One region of the Desulfovibrio porci genome, then DNA from elsewhere that is predicted to be linked to it. Evidence: riboswitches for the same ligand, from Rfam matches in the RefSeq annotation. Region 1 holds a riboswitch; each other region holds the start of a gene.

Region 1 (5,717 bases):
GGTCAAAAGCGCGCTCCCAGATGGGGCCGAGCACGAAGCCGATGATGAAGGCTCCGGCGCTGTAATGCCAGCGGCGCACAAAGTAGCCGATGATCCCGAAGAGAATCAGGGTCATGATGTCGAACATGCTCTGGTTGATGCTGTACGCGCCCACAAAGGAAAATACGGTGACCGCCGAAAAGATCACGTATTTGGGCAGCCGGGACAGTCGAGCCCAGATCCGGAAACCGGCCTTGGCGATGAAATAGAGCAGCACGTCGCAGATCAGCAGGCCACCGAAGATGCCGTAGACCAGTTGGGCGTGCTCCTGAAAGATCATAGGGCCGGGAGTGATGCCCTGGATGATGAACGCGCCCATGAGCACGGCCGTGACGTCGTCGCCGGGGATGCCCAAGGTCAGCATGGGGATCATGGCCGAGCCGGTGGTGGCGTTGTTGCCCGCCTCGGGCGCGGCGATGCCGTCAATGGCTCCGTGCCCGAACTTTTCCGGGTGTCTGGAAGTCCGCCGGGCCTCGGAATAGGACATGAAGGCCGCCGGGGTGGCCCCGATGCCGGGCATGGCCCCGAGAAAGGAGCCGATCAGGGATGAGCGTAGCATGATCGGGATGCAGGCTTTGAATTCCGCCCAGGTCATGTGGTCGTCGTCCGGGTGGGCGGCGCGGAGGGTCATCCGCATGGTTTTGCGCAGGCCCAGGCTGACCTGGTGGATGACTTCCGGCAGGCAGAGCAGGCCGATGACCATAGGAATCAGCGAGAGGCCCGAGGCCAGATCCTGCATGCCGAAAGTAAAGCGCGTGGCCCCGGTGGACTCTGAGATGCCGATGGTGGAAACCAGAATGCCCAGGCAGCAGGAAATGATGCCCTTGATCAGCGAGGGGCCAGAAATGCTGCCCACCACGGTGAGGGCCAGGATGATCAGGCTGAACTGTTCGGCCGAGCCGATTTTGAGAGTGAACAGGGACAGGGGCGCGGCTACGAAGATGAGCAGCAGATTGCTGAAGGTGTCGCCGAAGACCGAGGCTGAAAGCGCGGTATGCAGGGCCTTGCCCGCCTTGCCCTGCCGGGCCAGGGGGTAGCCTTCCATGGAAGTGCAGATGGCCGGCGGCGCGCCGGGCGTGTTGAGCAATATGGCCGAGATGGAGCCGCCGAAAATGCCGGCCTTGTATATGCCGAGCAGCATGGGGATGCCGATCAGCGGATCCACGTAAAAAGTCAACGGCAGCAGGATGGCGATGCCCATGATGCCGGAAATGCCGGGAATGGCGCCAAAGGCTATGCCCACCAGAATGCCGCCGGCAATGCCTAGAACGGGGCCGGGAGCGCAGACGGAAATCAGTCCGTTGAGAATGTCCGTGAACATGCGGGCCTCACTCGAAAAATTTGCCCAATGGCAGGGCGATGCGGATGCAATGGAAGGTCATGTAGTCAAGGGCGAAGGCGAAGGCCACGAAGGAGGGCAGCAGAATATGCCAGCGCCGCCCGTGCAGCAGCCAGGCCACGCCCGCCATGGCCAGAGGCGTGGCGATCAGGAAGCCGCAGTATTCCATGAGGTAGCGGTAAGCGTAGAGAATCAGGATATAACTGAGAAAGCCGCGCGCGGAACCGGCCTGCCCCATGGCGGCCAGATCCTCGGCTTCCGCCGCCGCTGCTGCGGGATCGGCTGGCGGGCGCGCAGCCGTTTTCTTTTTGAGAAAGACGTAGGCCGCGAAAAAGCAGAACAGAAGTGACAACACTGCGATGCAGACCACGATGAAACCGGGAAAGGTGCGCGGACTGACCACCGACGGCAGGCCCACGTCGATGAAGATGTCCATGTTGTACAGGAAAATAAGGCTGACTATCAGAAGGAAGGGAGCGGCGATGAGGTCCGCCAGTCCGGTGTCGTCCGTGTCCATGATTCCCTCCTGCGAGCTGCGGTGTTGGGGGACTGCCGGGTACGGAGTCAGCATGGCACGGGCGCGCGAAAAGTGTCAACAAAAAATTTTAATTTAAAAAGTTTTGTAAATATAGATTCCGGCGGGGCGGACAAAAAAACAGGCCGCCCTGACGGAGATTCCGTCGAGGCGGCCCGGCGTGGGCGTCGTTGATGGCGCGCTATTCGGACGACTCTTTCTTGAGCTCGCGCATGTAATTATAGACCGTATAAATGGAAACCTGCATGGTCTTGGCCAGATACTGCACCATTCCCTTGATCAGAAAAGCGCCTTCCTCGTCGAGAATGCGGATGAAATTCTTTTTTTCCTCGCGGTTCATGCCTGCCGGATGCTTGCCTGCCCGTTTGATGGCCGTCTCGATGATCGCCTCGCTGGTTTCCCCCATGCAGGAGGCGAAGGCTTCGCTCACGACCTTGCCGGGCTGGCTTTCATAGTGCATGACCGAGTGCAAAACCGACTGAAAACGCTCGAAGCCGGTCAGATCGAAATTAAGGCAAAAGGCCCCGATGACGGCACCCCGGCTGTTGCGGATGAAGCTGGTGGAGGATTTGAGCGTTTTGCCAGAGGGCGTGGACGTGGGATAGGCCACGATGTCTTCCACCCCGTTGCCGCCCTGCCGCCAGGCCTTGGTCACGATGTTGGTGATGGGCGCGCCGGGTTTGCGCCCGGTCAGCGAGCCTTCAATATGGATCAGAGAGTGCTCCAGGTCGCGGAAGTCATGGACGGCCACTTCGCAAAGATGCCCGAAGGTACGCACCACCACGCCCGCGATGTGGATGGCGTTGTTGAACAGTGCCCGTTCCTCCGGGCCGTATTCCATGCGGCGGGCGGTCTCCGGAACCGGCGCGGAAGAGGCGCTTTTTTTGTCCCGGCGCGCGGGCCGCGTTTTTTTGATCGGCTTGGGCATGTAAAAACCTCCGGGCTTGCGGCACGGGAGCCGCAGGCCGCATCAAGGAGCAGGCTACTGTAAATCCCGGCGCTTTGGTAGCCCCTTCCGCCGCGTCCGGCTCGAAAAAGGCCGTCCGCTTCCTTGGCGCGGAAGCGGACGGCCCTTGGATACCGGCGGATGGTTCCGCTTTGCGAACAGCTTTTACTGCTTCTTGGGCTCCTTGGTCAGATCGTCCACATTTTCTTTGGCATGAGCCACAAAGACATCGCGCACGCCGGGCACTTGGCCCAGGCCCTTGAGGTTGGTCTCCACCTGAAACCCGGCGGCCTTGAGCCTGGACGCCCAGGAGTCTTCCTCGTCCCCGGCCAGATCGTTGCGGGCGTGGTCCCCGGCCACCACCATCAGAGGCTGCAGCCAGACTTTTTTGACCTTGTGGGCCTTGAGTTCGGCCAGCAGGTCGTCAAAACCGCGCGCGCCTTCCACTGTGGCCATAAAGACCAGAGGATCGCTTTCCTTGAACGAGGCCCGCATGCCCTCAAAAACCAGATCCGCCCGGCCGTGGGCCTGACCGTGTCCCATGAGCACCACGGCTTCGCCCTTCTGACGTTTGTCGCCCATGTCCGCCAGCACGGCCTTGGATACGCGCAGGGCGTCCTTGTGCGATTCCAGCAGGGGGCGCCCCAGATAGACGGCCTCAAAACGGCCGGGATGCTTTTGCAGGTCAAGCAGCACCGCCCGCTCCAGCTCCGTGAATTCTTCGCCGGGCATCACGTGCAGGGACTGCACGCGCACCAGCTTCACGCCGCCCTTGGCTAGTTCGGCAAGCCCGTCGCTGATGCCGCCCACCGGACGGCCCTGCTTGGCCAGTTTGCGGCGGATGATCTGCGAGGTGTAGGCCCAGACCACGGGGCTGTCCGGAAATGCGGCCTTGAAGCTCGCGTCCACGGCTTTGAACGAGGGCAGGGCTTCGGGCACGCTGGTGCCGAAAGCCACCAGCAGCACGCCTTCCTTGGGGGCTTTCCGCTCCGCCGCCTGGACGGACGCGGCCATAAGGGCCAGCAGGAGCAGGAAAAGCGGCAGGAAGCGCGGAAATTTGCGCAGGATACAAGACATGGCGACCTCCTCAATCGTGCGTTGAAAGGTGATGTATGATGGCCGTCGGCGCACTGAACGCCTTGGCCGGCGGGTGTTCGGACTTGAGGGATATGGAGGTCGGCGTCCCGCGAGATTTCAGGACAACGGCCCCGCGCCTCGGCTTCGCCTTCACCGTATGGACGGCTGGCTGTCGCGTCCCTCCGGAAACCTTCCGGGGGACGAAGAAGCTCTGTACCCTCTTACCGCAGCGCGACTGTTTCCGATTCGCACGGAATTCCCCGCTACAGACGGCAGAGGACAACAGGGGGGCGCAAAAGTCAAGGGTCGGCCTGCCGCCATTGCCGGACGGACCGGGCTCCGGACTGTTCCACGGCAACGGCCACGACCCTCGGCAAAATCCCGCCCACGGGTGCGCCCCAAAACGGTTGCGTGTCCCGGCGCGGGCCATATCGCCGAGGCCTTGGCCCGGCATGGTTTTCAGGATATGCTGGAACCATGAGTACGTCGTCTGATGCTCCCCCGGCTTTTCCGGCCGCAATGTTGTCCGAGGCCACAGCCCTGTTGCGCCGGGGCGTGCTGCTGCCCGCGCGCGGCGAGGATGCCGCGAACTTGGGGCTCTTTCTGACCCGTGGTCTGGGCCTGGAGCCCGCCTATCTGGAGGAGCGGGTCCAGACCCTGCTGCGTAACGGTCTGGCCGTGGATGATTTCGCCGTGCCGCTGGCCGCCGGCGACCGGCTGGCCCTGTCGGCGGCCATGCCCGGCGTGGCCGGGGCCGCCCTGCGACGGGGCGGCTGGTACGCGGCCATGCGCGCCGGCATCACCCAGCGGCCGGACAATGCGCCTTCTGTCCCGTCGGCTCCGGCGGGGGCGACGGTCTGGATTGAGCTGCGCTGCTTCAACAGCATTGCCGAGGATCTGGCCGGGCATCTGCTGCGCCGGGGGCTGGCCGCTCGGCCCGATGACGTGGGGCCCTCCCTGCGCCGTCTGGCAACGGCTCCGCCCGCCGGGCCGGCGTTGCCGGAACCGGCCCTGCTCTGGCTCATGGCCTGTTGACCCGACGTCTTTTCTCCGCCGGTTTTGCCGAATATGGCCATTGCTGTCGTGTGCCGATCATTGCCGTGCCGGGCCCACAGTGTGGCCGCTCTGACCCGCAAGGCAGCCCAAGCAAAGGGGCGCGCCGGCGGTTGAGACTGGAGCGCGCCTCTTTTTTTGAATAGACAAAAGGAGCGTGCCCTTGCCGGAGAGCAAACGTCCAGCAGTGCCAATGCGGAAGCCATCATCCTCCGCAACGCCGCGCCGGACAATTTTGCTTGTGCTTTTTCCAGCGCTCTGATAATTTTTCCCACTCTCACAGTGAGGGGAAATTATTTGGAGGCATGGCAGATGGCAGACAAGGAAACCGGGCACGACGAAATCAATTTCGAAAGCGCCCTCGAAAACTATCTCAATCCCGATTTTGGCGACCTTGAAGAAGGCTCCATTACCAAAGGCGAAATCGTCCGCGTGGATGACGACAACGTGCTGGTGGACGTGAATTTCAAGTCCGAGGGGCAGATCCCCGCGGCTGAATTCCGCGACCCCGCCGGCAACATGACCGTCAGCGTGGGCGACCGGGTGGACGTCTATGTGGTGCGCAAGAACGAAATGGACGGCACCATCACCCTCTCCTTTGAAAAGGCCAAGCGCATGCAGGTCTTCGACCAGCTCGAGGACGTGCAGGAAAACAACAGGGTCATCAAGGGCCACATCGTGCGTCGCATCAAGGGCGGCTACACGGTGGACATCGGCGGGGTGGAGGC
Region 2 (5,717 bases), on a different contig from region 1:
GCCCATCTGTTGCAGCTCTTCAAGACCGTACCGCCCACCCACCCGGACGCGCCCGCCCTGATGTTGCTGCAGGCCGTGCTGTCGGGCCAGAGTGGTCTGTTGTTCAGCAGCCTGCGCGACGAACAGGGGCTGGGCTATACCGTGACCGCCTTTAACCGCAGCATGCCGGAGACGGGCTTCATGGCCTTCTACATCGGCACCACGCCGGACAAGGTGGAACAGGCCCGCAAGGGTTTCGCCGGCATCATTGCCGAACTCAAGGCCAAACCCCTGCCCAAGGCCCTGCTGGCCGCCGGAAGCAACCGTCTGCTGGGCGAATACCTGCGCGACAGGCAGAGCCTGGCGGACCGCGCCGGTGAAGCGGCCACGGACGCCGTGCTGCGCTATCCGCAGGATTTCCAGAAGCAACTGCTGGACAAGGCAGCCGCTTTGACCCCGGCGGATGTGCAGGCCGTGGCCCGCAAGTACCTGGAACCGGCCAATGCCTATGAGGTGACCCTCTTGCCGTAGCATTCGTGCTTGACGTTTGAAACGCACGCCCCGCCCCGGTCAGCAATGCACTACCGCGGCGGGGCGTTTTCGCGTCTTTACAGGGGCTGTCCGACTGGGTTATCTATGAAGCATCCTTGGAAAATAACGAACATGATCCGCATCTCATGGAGATGACAGGAGCTCCGCTTCATGTCTCACTGCCTCTGGCGTCCCGATATTGCCGCCGCCCTGGAATACGTGCGCGACCGAGCCATTCCGGTCAGTCTCACCTATGACGGACGCCCGCGCGAGGCTGGGCCGCTGCTCTGCCTCGTGACCTTCACTGCTCGCGACATCACGGTTCTGAGCATGGCGGAAACCCCGCTTCCCGCTGAACTGAGCGGCGGGGAATGCCGGATCTATTTCAAGCCGGACATGGAAGCCGAGCCGGAAGAAATCCCGGAGGACGGGGAAGAGCGCGGCAAACACAGCGGGCCGCGCCATGGGTTTTACTGCTCCTGCCGAGTGCGGGAGGTGCGGCGCGATGCCCGGAACCGGTTGACGGAGATCATCGTCAAGACGCCGTTCCGTTTTTTGTGGCGGGAACTGCGCCGCCATGAGCGGCTGCGCGTGCGGCCGGGCATGCTCAATAAATTCCGCTTCTGGTTCGCGCCCATGCTGCCGGAACAGCGCGGTCAGGTGCAGGTCTACATGAGCCACTACAGCCGGGAATTGGAGCAACAGATACAATTGATCGACGTTTCCGCCGGCGGCGCCTTCGTGCGGCTGGTCAATTACGAACTGCTTCATGCCATGGACATTACTCAGGATACGCTCTGCCTGCTTTATCTGGACTGCAACGGGCCGGAAGGCGTCTTCCGCAAATTTTTCCTGGCCGCCAGCAGTACGGCCGTCTGCCGCAATAAAAAAGATACGGCCCTGAACCTGCATCTGCGTTTTGTGCGCTATCTGTCCGCAACGCGTCGGGATGAAACTCTGGACTGGCGGCCTGTGGGTGAGGAGGGCGCGCCCGGCCTGGCTTTCTGGATAGAAAGCCAGCTCGGCAGGGAAGCGGGCGGCGCGGCGGAATAGCCCGCCTTTGCAGTTTTCCGCAGAGGATATGACCCGTTTCGAATCCCTTGCCGTCCAGATACTCAACGGCCGCACTGTCCGGAGAAGCGCCCATTTTCATGACAGCCAGAGCCTCCAGATGTGACCTGCCTCCCGGCAGCCGCCTGTAGCGCGAAACCGCCGCTCATCCCGCCGGCCCGGCCTTTTTCGCGTCGCGGGCGATCATGCCGGGTTTGACGCGTCGTGTCGTCTGTTTGTGAAAAAAAATACATTATAATTCAATATGTTATCACGAAGCAAGGAAGGCTTTTTTCGCGCTTCGCATTGACAGAAGGGGGGGGTTTTGACTATCTCTAGACTTACGGAAGCGCCCTTCGGGGCTTCATAGGGAATCCCGTTCAAATCGGGAGCGGACCCGCCGCCGTACGCCGAACTGATGCCGCTTTTCCCCGTGCGCCACTGGACATGTTCCGGGAAGGCCGAAAAGTGAGCCGGCAAGCCGGAAGACCTGCTTTCGTACATCGTTTCTGTGGATGGATCATCGGCAACGGGGCTTTTGCCGACAGATCCGGCAATGAGGACAAGCTTCCTCCTCCGCCCGTCTCTTGGGGGGAGGTATTTTTACCGTACCAGCCCCCCATGCCCGGAGTTTTTCATGCCCGCCACTATCATTAAACGGGACGGCGCGTCCGTGCCCTTTGATTCCGTCAAGATTCTCAACGCCATCACCAAGGCCAATCAGGCCGTGGGCGGCGAAGACATGTCCCCCACGGACCTGCTCTTCGTTACGGAAAAAGTCTGCAAAAAGCTGGACGAGCGCAATCTCTGCAGCGTGGAGGAAATCCAGGATGTGGTGGAAGAAAGCCTGATCCAGTACGATTACGCCAAAACCGCCAAGGCCTATATTCTTTACCGCGCCGAGCACGCCAAGATGCGCAACGCGGAATCCTATCTCATGGATATTTATAAAAAATTGACGTACTCCCCGGCCATCCGGGAGGACATCAAGCGGGAGAACGCCAATATCGACGGCGATACGGCCATGGGCACCATGCTCAAATACGGCTCCGAGGGCTCCAAGTTTTTCATCGACAACTACATCCTGCCCAAGGACGCCTCGGCCGCGCACGGCAATGGCGACATTCACATCCATGACAAAGATTTCTACATGCTCACGGAAACCTGCTGCCAGATTGACCTGATCCCGCTGTTCAGAAACGGGTTCTCCACCGGGCACGGCTATCTGCGCGAGCCCAATTCCATTGAAAGCTATTCGGCCCTGGCCTGCATCGCCATTCAGGCCAACCAGAATGAAATGCACGGCGGCCAGAGCGTGCCGCATTTTGATTTCGCCATGGCGCCCGGCGTGGCCAAAACCTACGCCAAGGAATACCGCAAGGCTTTCTGCGCCTGTCTGCGTATCGCGGGCGGCCTGGACGCCGCCTCGGCCGAGACGCTGGCCGGGGAACTGCTGGAGGCCGCCGGTCTGAGCCCGGCCGTCGCCATTGACGAGGCCGGGGCCGAGGCGCTGGCCCGCGCCCTGGCTGAGCACGCGTCCGCGCAGTGGCGGGAGTTGGCCGGGCGCGCCCACACGTATGCCGTGGAGGAAGCCCTGGGCAATACGGACCGCCGCGTGTATCAGGCCATGGAGGCGCTGATTCACAATCTGAACACCATGAATTCCCGGGCCGGAGCCCAGGTGCCGTTCAGTTCCATCAACTACGGCACGGACGTCTCCGCCGAGGGCCGCATGGTTATGAAAAACCTGCTCCTGGCCACCCAGGCGGGCCTGGGCAACGGCGAAACCTCCATTTTTCCGGTGCAGATTTTCAAGGTCAAGGAAGGGGTCAACTACAATCCCGGCGATCCCAACTACGATCTGTTCAAACTGGCCATGGAGACTTCGGCCAAACGCCTCTTCCCCAATTTCAGCTTCCTCGACGCGCCGTTCAACTTGCAGTATTACAAGAACGGCGATTACAATAGCGAAGTGGCCTATATGGGCTGCCGCACGCGCGTGCTGGGCAACGTGCACGACCCGGAGCGCCAGGTGACCTGCGGGCGCGGAAATTTGAGCTTTACCTCCGTGAACCTGCCGCGTCTGGGCCTGGAGGCCCACGGCGACGTGGAGAAATTTTACGCCCTGCTGGACGACAAGATTGATCTGGTCTTCCGCCAGTTGCTGCACCGGCTCAAGATCCAGAGCGCCAAGAAGGTGCGCAATTATCCCTTCCTCATGGGCAACGGCATCTGGCTGGATTCCGGCAAACTGGACTGGGACGACAGCATCGGCGAGGTGCTCAAGCACGGCACCCTGACTGTGGGCTTCATCGGCCTGGCCGAGGCCCTCAAGGCCCTGCTGGGCGTGCACCACGGCGAGAGCGAAGAGGCCCAGAAGCTGGGCCTGGAGATCATCGGGCACATGCGACGCCGCGCCGACGATGAGGCGGAAAGGACCGGCCTGAATTTCTCGCTTATCGCCACTCCGGCGGAAAGCCTGAGCGGGCGCTTCGTGGCTCTGGACCGGGAGCGCTACGGCAGCATTCCCGGCGTCACGGACCGCGACTATTACACCAATTCCTTCCACGTGCCGGTCTACTATCCCATCAAGGCCTTTAAAAAGATCCAGCTGGAAGCGCCCTACCATGCCATGACCAATGCCGGACACATCACCTATGTGGAACTGGACGGCGATACCTGCAAAAATCTGCAGGCCTTTGAGCGGATCATCCGGTACATGCACGATCAGGGCGTGGGCTACGGCTCCATCAACCATCCGCTGGACCGTGACCCCGTCTGCGGCTATACGGGCGTCATCGACGACGTCTGCCCGCGTTGCGGCCGCCGCGAGGGCGAGGGCGTGAGCCTGGAAACGCTGCGGGAACTGCGCAGGAAATTTCCGCAGACCCCCAAATGGGAATGAGCAGGCGGGGCGGATCACCATGCGATTGAATCCCGGTTCTCCGGAACCGGGGAAAACATTTTATAACGTTAGAGCAATATAACGTTACATTGCTTTGGCGGCTGCGAGAGCAGTCGCCCGCCACGAAAGGCGTAAGCGCAAGTTATTCGCGCTGTTGAGCGCGGAAGTGACCGGCTTCAAGCATTAAGAATGTAAGTTCTTAGTATTAATCTGCTCTGAGAATGAAAAGGAGACTGTGGCAATGCTGATGGAATCACGCTTGTTTGAGGAAACGAAAGTGAAACAGAAAATGGTGGGCCAGGGCGTGGGCTTTGAGCGCATCCGCCGGATCACCGGTTATCTGGTGGGCACCCTGGACCGCTTCAATAACGCCAAGCGCGCCGAGGAGCACGACCGGGTCCGGCATGCCTGAACACGGCATCGCTTCCACAATGCCGGACCGGACGCGGTTGCGTCTGTCCGGCATTGTGGAGGAATCCATTGTGGACGGCCCGGGCCTGCGCTTCGTGCTCTTTACCCAAGGCTGTCCACACGGCTGCAAGGGCTGCCATAATCCGGAAACGCACGACCGGGAGGGCGGTTTTGTCCGTGACGTGGAGGGAATCCTCGCGCAATACGACGAAAATCCGCTTCTGGCCGGCGTCACTTTTTCCGGCGGCGAACCCTTTCTCCAGGCCGGGGCGCTCTGCGCCGTGGCCGAAAGAGTCCGTGCCAGGGGCGGTGACGTGGTCACCTATACCGGCTATACTTATGAAGTCCTGCTGGCGCGGACGGAACGCGGCAATGAGCCGGACATCGCCCGCCTGCTGGAATTGACCGACCTGCTTATCGACGGGCCATATGTGGAAGCGTTGCGGGATCTGGAACTGCTCTTTCGAGGCAGCTCCAATCAACGGCTGCTGGACAGGAAGCAACGGCGCGCGCTGGCCGCCGGGAAAGGCCGAAACGTGGCCTGAGTCCGGCGGTCCGGATTCAGGGCCGATCACCGTCCGCAATCTTGGCCAGATAGGGCGCAAAGGCGACGTCCATGCCCTGAATGTGCTCAATAAGCCAGTTTTTCAGAAAATCCAGCACTTCCATATCCACATTGGCCTTGCCGTCCGAAACCGCGTCGCGGAACTCCATGACTTTGGCCTTGAACTGCTCGTGAATCTGGATGTGCCGGTTCGCGTCCGGGTAGTCGGAGTGACAGAAAAAGATTTCCTCAGTGTTGAAATGGGTGAAAGCATAGCCCGCCAGAGCGTCCAGCACT
Region 3 (5,717 bases), on a different contig from region 1:
GACGGTGCCGCCTCAGCGTCATCCGGCCCGGATACCGCCGGGGCCGCGGCTTTTGTTCCGGATTTGGCTGTGGCGGTGCGGCTTTTGCCCGTGCTCCGGCTCGGCGCGCGTTGGGCCTTGGCCGGGCTTTCCTCAACGCCTTCCGGGCTTTTGGCCGCCGTACGCCTGCCGCCGCGCGGCTTGCGCGCGGGAGCGTCCGTGGGGCTTTCCGTGGCGGCGTCGGCATCCGGCGCGGCCGCCTTGGCACTTTGGGCGCGGGGCGTGCGGGCCGTTTGAGCGGCGGGCTTTTTGGCGCTGCGGGAAGATGTGCGGCGTTTGGGGGCGGGAGCTTCCGCCGGGGCTTCGCCGGAAACGGCGGGGGCTGTGGAGGCGGAAACGGAAGAAACAGAGGCGTCCTGGCTTGCGCCATCCGTGGCGGGGGACGCGGCCACGGAGAAATCCTGGTCAGTGGTCATGAAAATCCTTCTGGCGGCAGTCTGAAAACAGCGCCGCGAAAAAATTTGTGGGTCGGTCTGCCGGACTCCGTATGAGATATCGCGGCAGCAGCGCCATTACGGGCGCGCGTTTGCCGCAGGCATGCCGAACCTTATTTCAATAAGATACGTCTTTTGTAAAAATATGCAAGAAGTCCTGTGCGGCCCGCCCCGCAGTACAGACGGCCGGAAGAAAGGCTCCGCGCGGACGGCGTCAGCAATTTTCGAGCACGCGCAACTCCGCCGACAAGCGGCCGGAATTGGAGCGCAACACCACGTAGCCGCCCTGAGCCAGCGCGCCGGGATTGACCACCACGGTGCGGCCCACGCGGTCCACGGCTCTGGCCTCATGGATATGGCCGCAGAGGCAGATGTCGGGCTGGGCTTCCTCCAGAAATTCGCGCACCGCCGTGGAACCCACATGGACATCGCCGGGGATTACGTCGCAGGCCGTATCCTTGGGCGGGTTATGGGAAACCAGCACCGTGTGCGGATAGCGACGGGCGCGCTGCCAGCAGGCGTCCAGCCAGGTCGCGAAGGTGGATTCGGGAAACTCGCTGGGCGTGCCGAAGGGCGTGAAGGTGGAGGCCCCCACGCCGAAAATGGCCGTATCCGGCGTCAGTTCGCGGGTGATGGTATGCAGGTTCCAGCCCTGCTCGCTAAGCCATGTGTCCACTTCGGGCCGGTCCATATTGCCGATCTGAGCCCAGACCGGCAGGTCGCGGGCGCGCAGAGCCTCCATGACCAGTTCGGCCTGCTTGACGCCGCCGGTGATGGTCAGGTCGCCGGTGACGATGATGCCGTCAGCCTGGGCCAGTTCCGGAATCCGCTCGAAGCAGGCGGGCTCGTCGTGGATGTCGCCTACGGCGATCCAGAGATAATCCTGCGCATCGGCACTTGGCATGGCGTCCCATCCTTTGTTATAAGAATCGTAACGCAATCCTGCCATAACTCGCCACGGATGGAAAGGCCCGCCATGCATCCCACACAGCCCGCATTCACCTTATCCGCGGAACCCATGGAATCCGAGGCGTCCGTCGCGGCGCGCAAGGCCGCCCTGCGCGAGCGCATCCGCAAACTGCGCCGCAACCACCCGCCGGGCCTGGCGCGGGCGCGCAGTCTGGAGGCCCAGCAACGCCTGCTGGAGGCCCCCTGCTGGCGCAACGCGCGCTCCGTGGCGCTCTATGTGGCGCTCAAGGGCGAACTGTCCACCGACAAATTGCTGGATGCGGCCTGGAAGAGCGGACGCACGGTCTGGCTGCCGCGCGTCCGGCCCGAAGAGCCGGGGTGCATGGAATTCGTGGCCTGCACGGGGCCGGAGCAATTGCGGCCCGGCCCTTTCGGCCTGCGCGAACCGGAGGACAGTCTGCCGGGTCTGGGCCCGGAAGAGGCGGGCAAGGCCTTCAAGCCGGATCTGCTGGTGCTGCCGGGTCTGGCCTTTGACCGGCGCGGCGGCCGCCTGGGTTTCGGCGGCGGCTATTATGACCGCTTTCTGGACAGCGGACTGACCTGCCCGCGCGTGGGCCTGTGTTTCGCCTTCCAGATCACCAAAAACCTGCCCCTCGAACAGTGGGACCAGCGCGTGCACTATCTCTGCACGGAAGAGCAATTCCTGTGTCTGTAAATTACATTCCCTTTCAGTTCCCCGGCCTTGAAAACGTCCGCTGCGCCTTTCAGGTCCGCGCGGCCATGCCCGGCGGCAGGTATCGCGACGCGTATGACGGCGGCAACATCTCCTTCAGCACGGACGACGACCCGGACCGTGTGACGGGCAACCGCCGGGGCATGCTGGCGGCCTTGCAGGCGTGCGGGCTTGCGGCCTGGGCGGAACTCAATCAGGTGCACGGCGACGCGCTGGTCTTTGAGCCGGAAGCCGTGGCCTGCGAAGCCCGGCCCGCGGCGGAGGGCGACGGCATGGTCACCTCCCGGCCCGGCCTGGGCCTGCTGATCAAGACAGCGGACTGCCAGCCCATCTTGCTGGCGCATAAAAGCGGCCGCTATGTGGCGGCCCTGCACGCGGGCTGGCGGGGCAACCGTTGCGATTTTCCGGGCACGGGCGTGGCCCGTTTCTGCGCGCGCTATGATCTCAAAGCCCGCGACCTGCTGGCTGTGCGCGGTCCCAGCCTGGGACCTGGGCGGGCGGAATTCGTCAATTTCGAGCGGGAATGGAGCGACGACTTCCGGCCTTGGTTCGACCTGGACACGCAAACCATGGATCTCTGGAGTCTTACCCGCTATCAGTTGCGGCAGGCGGGCCTGCCCGAGCGCCAGATTTACGGCCTGGATCTCTGCACGGCCTCCAATACCGCGCAATTCTTCTCCTACCGGCGGGAGAAAAAGTCCGGCCGTCAGGCCAGCCTGATCTGGATCGCGGCCTGAGCCGCGCCCGCATTGACAGCGCGCCGCGCCGCGCCTAAGGTGCCTTGTGGCAACGGTAGCCGGACCCGCCGTAGCGGCGCGCACCGGCTTGAAAAGGGAATCCCGTGTGAAACGGGAGCGGACCCGCCGCCGTGAGATCCATCAACCGCGCCCCATCTTGCGCCACTGGAAACGGGAAGGCCGGGGCAAAGGGATCAAGCCGGAAGACCTGCCGTTGTCCCAACTGCCCGCCGTAAACGAGCATTTCAGGTGTTGGATGCTCAAGGCGCGGCAACGTCTCCGGCAACGGGTTTTTGCCGGTCAGGCAGAGGAAATACGGGCCTCTTCCAGTATGGAAGAGGCCTTTTTTTGTCCGCAAGCCCCGCAGTGTATGCCTACAGACGCCGCTTTTGCTTTTTCCAGGCCGCCCGAATCGCGGTCCCTGCGCCTTGCGCTGGCCGGACTGGCCGCGCTCTGGCTCATTTCTCTGCCGCTGGCCTGCCTGCCGGGGCCGTTCCCGCTGGGCGCGGGCGAGGTCTTTCAGACGCTGGCCGTCAGCCTGGGCCTGAGCGACGCGCCGGTGGACGCCTCCCGCCTGCTGGTGGTGGGGCAGATCCGTCTGGCGCGGGTCTGCCTGGCGGCCTTGTGCGGCGGGGCTTTGGCCGTGGCGGGTGTGGCCTTGCAGGGCGTGCTGCGCAATCCCTTGGCCGATCCCTTTACGCTGGGTATTTCCGCGGGCGCGGCCTGCGGCGCGAGCATGGCTATAGCGCTGGGCGGCGGTCTGGCCGTCTGGTTCGGACTCTCCCAAGCCGGGCTGGTGGCTCCCGCCGCCTTGGCCGGAGCCCTGCTGGCCCTGTGCGGCGCGTTGTGGCTGGGACGGAGCAGGGGGGATTTCAGCCGCGAAAGCGTGATTCTGGCGGGCATTGCCGTGGCCGCCTTTCTGGGAGCCCTGGTGGCTCTGGTCAAGGCCCTTAACGAAGAATCCGTGACCAGCATCGTGTTCTGGATTCTGGGTTCCCTCCAGGGACGGGGCTGGGACAGTCTGCCCCTGCTGCTGGGTACGTTTGCGCCGGGTTTGCTGGCTGTGGGGCTGGGCTGGCGGGCCCTGGACGTGCTTTCCCTGGGTGACGAGCAGGCCGCGCAACTGGGCCTCAACGTGGGCCGGGCGCGCTTCTGGTTCCTGGCCGGGGCCAGTTGCATGACGGCGGGGTGCGTGGCCGTGGCCGGGGTGATCGGCTTTGTGGGCCTGGTGGTGCCGCATGTGCTGCGCCTCTTGCTGGGGCCGGGACACGGTCCCCTGCTGACGGGCGCGTTTTTCGGCGGCGGTGTGCTGCTGATCTGGGCCGACGTGCTGGCCCGCAGCGTGTTGGGCGGCGGTCAGGAATTGCCCGTGGGCGTGGTCACGGCCCTGCTGGGCGGACCGTTTTTCGCCCTGCTAGTGCGGAGTCGCTGATGCCCGGCGAAAGACTTCTGTCCGAAAAAGTGATGCTGGACGTGCGCGGCCTGACGGCGGGCTATGGCGCGCGGCCCGTGCTGCGCGGCATAAGCCTGAAGGCGCGCGGCGGCGAAAGTGTGGCCCTGCTTGGACCCAACGGCAGCGGCAAGACAACTTTGCTGCGCTGCATTTCCGGCGTGTTGCGGCCCCAGGGCGGCGACATATGCCTGGCCGGCAAATCGCTGGAGCGCCTGCGTCCGCGTGAGCGCGCCCGGCTGGTCGCTGTGGTGCCGCAGCGTGCGGAATGTCCGCCCGGCCTGAGCGTGCGCCACATGGCGCTGCTGGGGCGCTATCCCTATCTCTCCTGGCTGGGCAGCTACGGGCGGCGGGATTACGAAGCCGTGGAGCGGGCTCTGGCCGCCACCGGAGCCGCCGGGCTGGTCGGACGCCGCGTGGACGAACTGTCCGGCGGGGAGCTGCAGCGGGTGCTGCTGGCGCGGGCTCTGGCCCAGGAAAGCCCGCTGCTGTTGCTGGACGAACTGGCCGCCGGTCTGGATCTGGCCCGCATGGTGGAGCTGTTCGACTTGCTGGAGCGCCGCCGGGCCGCCGGGGCCTGTGTGCTGATGGCCATGCACGACTGCAACCTAGCCTCCCTGTATGCCACCCGGCTGATCGGCCTGAAAAACGGACAAATGCTTTTTGACGGTCCCGCGTCCGAGATTTTTACCGAGGAGAAGCTCAGTGCCTTGTACGACATTCCCATCCGCGTTTTTCCGCATCCTCGTTGGGGACTGCCCCAGGCTCTGCCGGGCCGCGCATCCGGGCCGTGGAGCGGCGATTTTTCTGCCGCTGCTTCTGACCCTGACGATCCTGCTGCCGACGGGGCGGACTGAGGCCGCCGCGCCCATTGAAGTGACGGACGACACGGGCGTCAGCGTGCGGCTGGACAGGCCCGCCACGCGGATCATCGCCTTGTACGGCGCTTACAGCGAATTGCTGCTGGCCCTGGACGCGCGCAATCTGCTGGCGGCCCGCACCGTGGCCGACGCCCAGTTGCCGGAACTGGCGGACCTGCCCGCCGTCGGAACCCACATGCGGCCCAACGCGGAGCTGATCGTGGCCCAAAAGCCGGACCTGGTTCTCCAGCTTGCCGGACGGCGCGAGGCCCTGTTGCAGACCGAGGCTCTGCGCAAGCTGGGCGTCAATGTGCTGACCTTTGAAATGGATTCCTTTGACAAGATGTTCGGCGTGCTGGAGAAGCTGGGACGGCTCACGGGCCGGGAGCGGCAAGCCGCCGGGCTGATCCGGGACTGGAGCGCGCGCCTGGCGGCGCTGCGGGCGCGTAACGCGGGCCGGAAGCCGTTGCGCGTTTTTTATGAAGTACGCTATCCCAACCTGCTGGCCGCCGGACAGGGCAGCATCGTTAATGAAATTATCGCCGCGGCGGGCGG

What was found. A riboswitch is a leader RNA that binds a small molecule or an ion and turns the genes downstream of it on or off. The one in region 1 is predicted to bind cobalamin.
Region 2: linked by a shared signal. The riboswitch ahead of FYJ44_RS00780 (anaerobic ribonucleoside triphosphate reductase) and the one ahead of FYJ44_RS02085 (sirohydrochlorin cobaltochelatase) in region 1 are both predicted to bind cobalamin.
Region 3: linked by a shared signal. The riboswitch ahead of FYJ44_RS05425 (FecCD family ABC transporter permease) and the one ahead of FYJ44_RS02085 (sirohydrochlorin cobaltochelatase) in region 1 are both predicted to bind cobalamin.

The regions. Positions count from the first base shown of each region.
Region 1 covers NZ_VUMH01000002.1:19,432-25,148, forward strand. Annotated here, with positions in the region: gene FYJ44_RS02070 (tripartite tricarboxylate transporter permease) at 1-1,360, opposite strand, end outside; gene FYJ44_RS02075 (tripartite tricarboxylate transporter TctB family protein) at 1,368-1,895, opposite strand; gene FYJ44_RS02080 (helix-turn-helix transcriptional regulator) at 2,095-2,841, opposite strand; gene FYJ44_RS02085 (sirohydrochlorin cobaltochelatase) at 3,025-3,936, opposite strand; cobalamin riboswitch at 3,988-4,239, opposite strand; gene FYJ44_RS02090 (hypothetical protein) at 4,414-4,971, shown strand; gene FYJ44_RS02095 (30S ribosomal protein S1) at 5,302-5,717, shown strand, end outside.
Region 2 covers NZ_VUMH01000001.1:171,665-177,381, reverse strand. Annotated here, with positions in the region: gene FYJ44_RS00790 (M16 family metallopeptidase) at 1-510, shown strand, start outside; gene FYJ44_RS00785 (peptide synthetase) at 682-1,563, shown strand; cobalamin riboswitch at 1,891-2,072, shown strand; gene FYJ44_RS00780 (anaerobic ribonucleoside triphosphate reductase) at 2,198-4,465, shown strand; gene nrdD (anaerobic ribonucleoside-triphosphate reductase) at 4,707-4,877, shown strand; gene nrdG (anaerobic ribonucleoside-triphosphate reductase activating protein) at 4,870-5,421, shown strand; gene FYJ44_RS00765 (bacteriohemerythrin) at 5,438-5,717, opposite strand, start outside.
Region 3 covers NZ_VUMH01000004.1:86,587-92,303, reverse strand. Annotated here, with positions in the region: gene FYJ44_RS14590 (Rne/Rng family ribonuclease) at 1-455, opposite strand, end outside; gene FYJ44_RS05440 (metallophosphoesterase family protein) at 688-1,377, opposite strand; gene FYJ44_RS05435 (5-formyltetrahydrofolate cyclo-ligase) at 1,492-2,097, shown strand; gene FYJ44_RS05430 (purine nucleoside phosphorylase YfiH/LACC1 family protein) at 2,088-2,852, shown strand; cobalamin riboswitch at 2,889-3,082, shown strand; gene FYJ44_RS05425 (FecCD family ABC transporter permease) at 3,223-4,284, shown strand; gene FYJ44_RS05420 (ABC transporter ATP-binding protein) at 4,317-5,159, shown strand; gene FYJ44_RS05415 (ABC transporter substrate-binding protein) at 5,179-5,717, shown strand, end outside.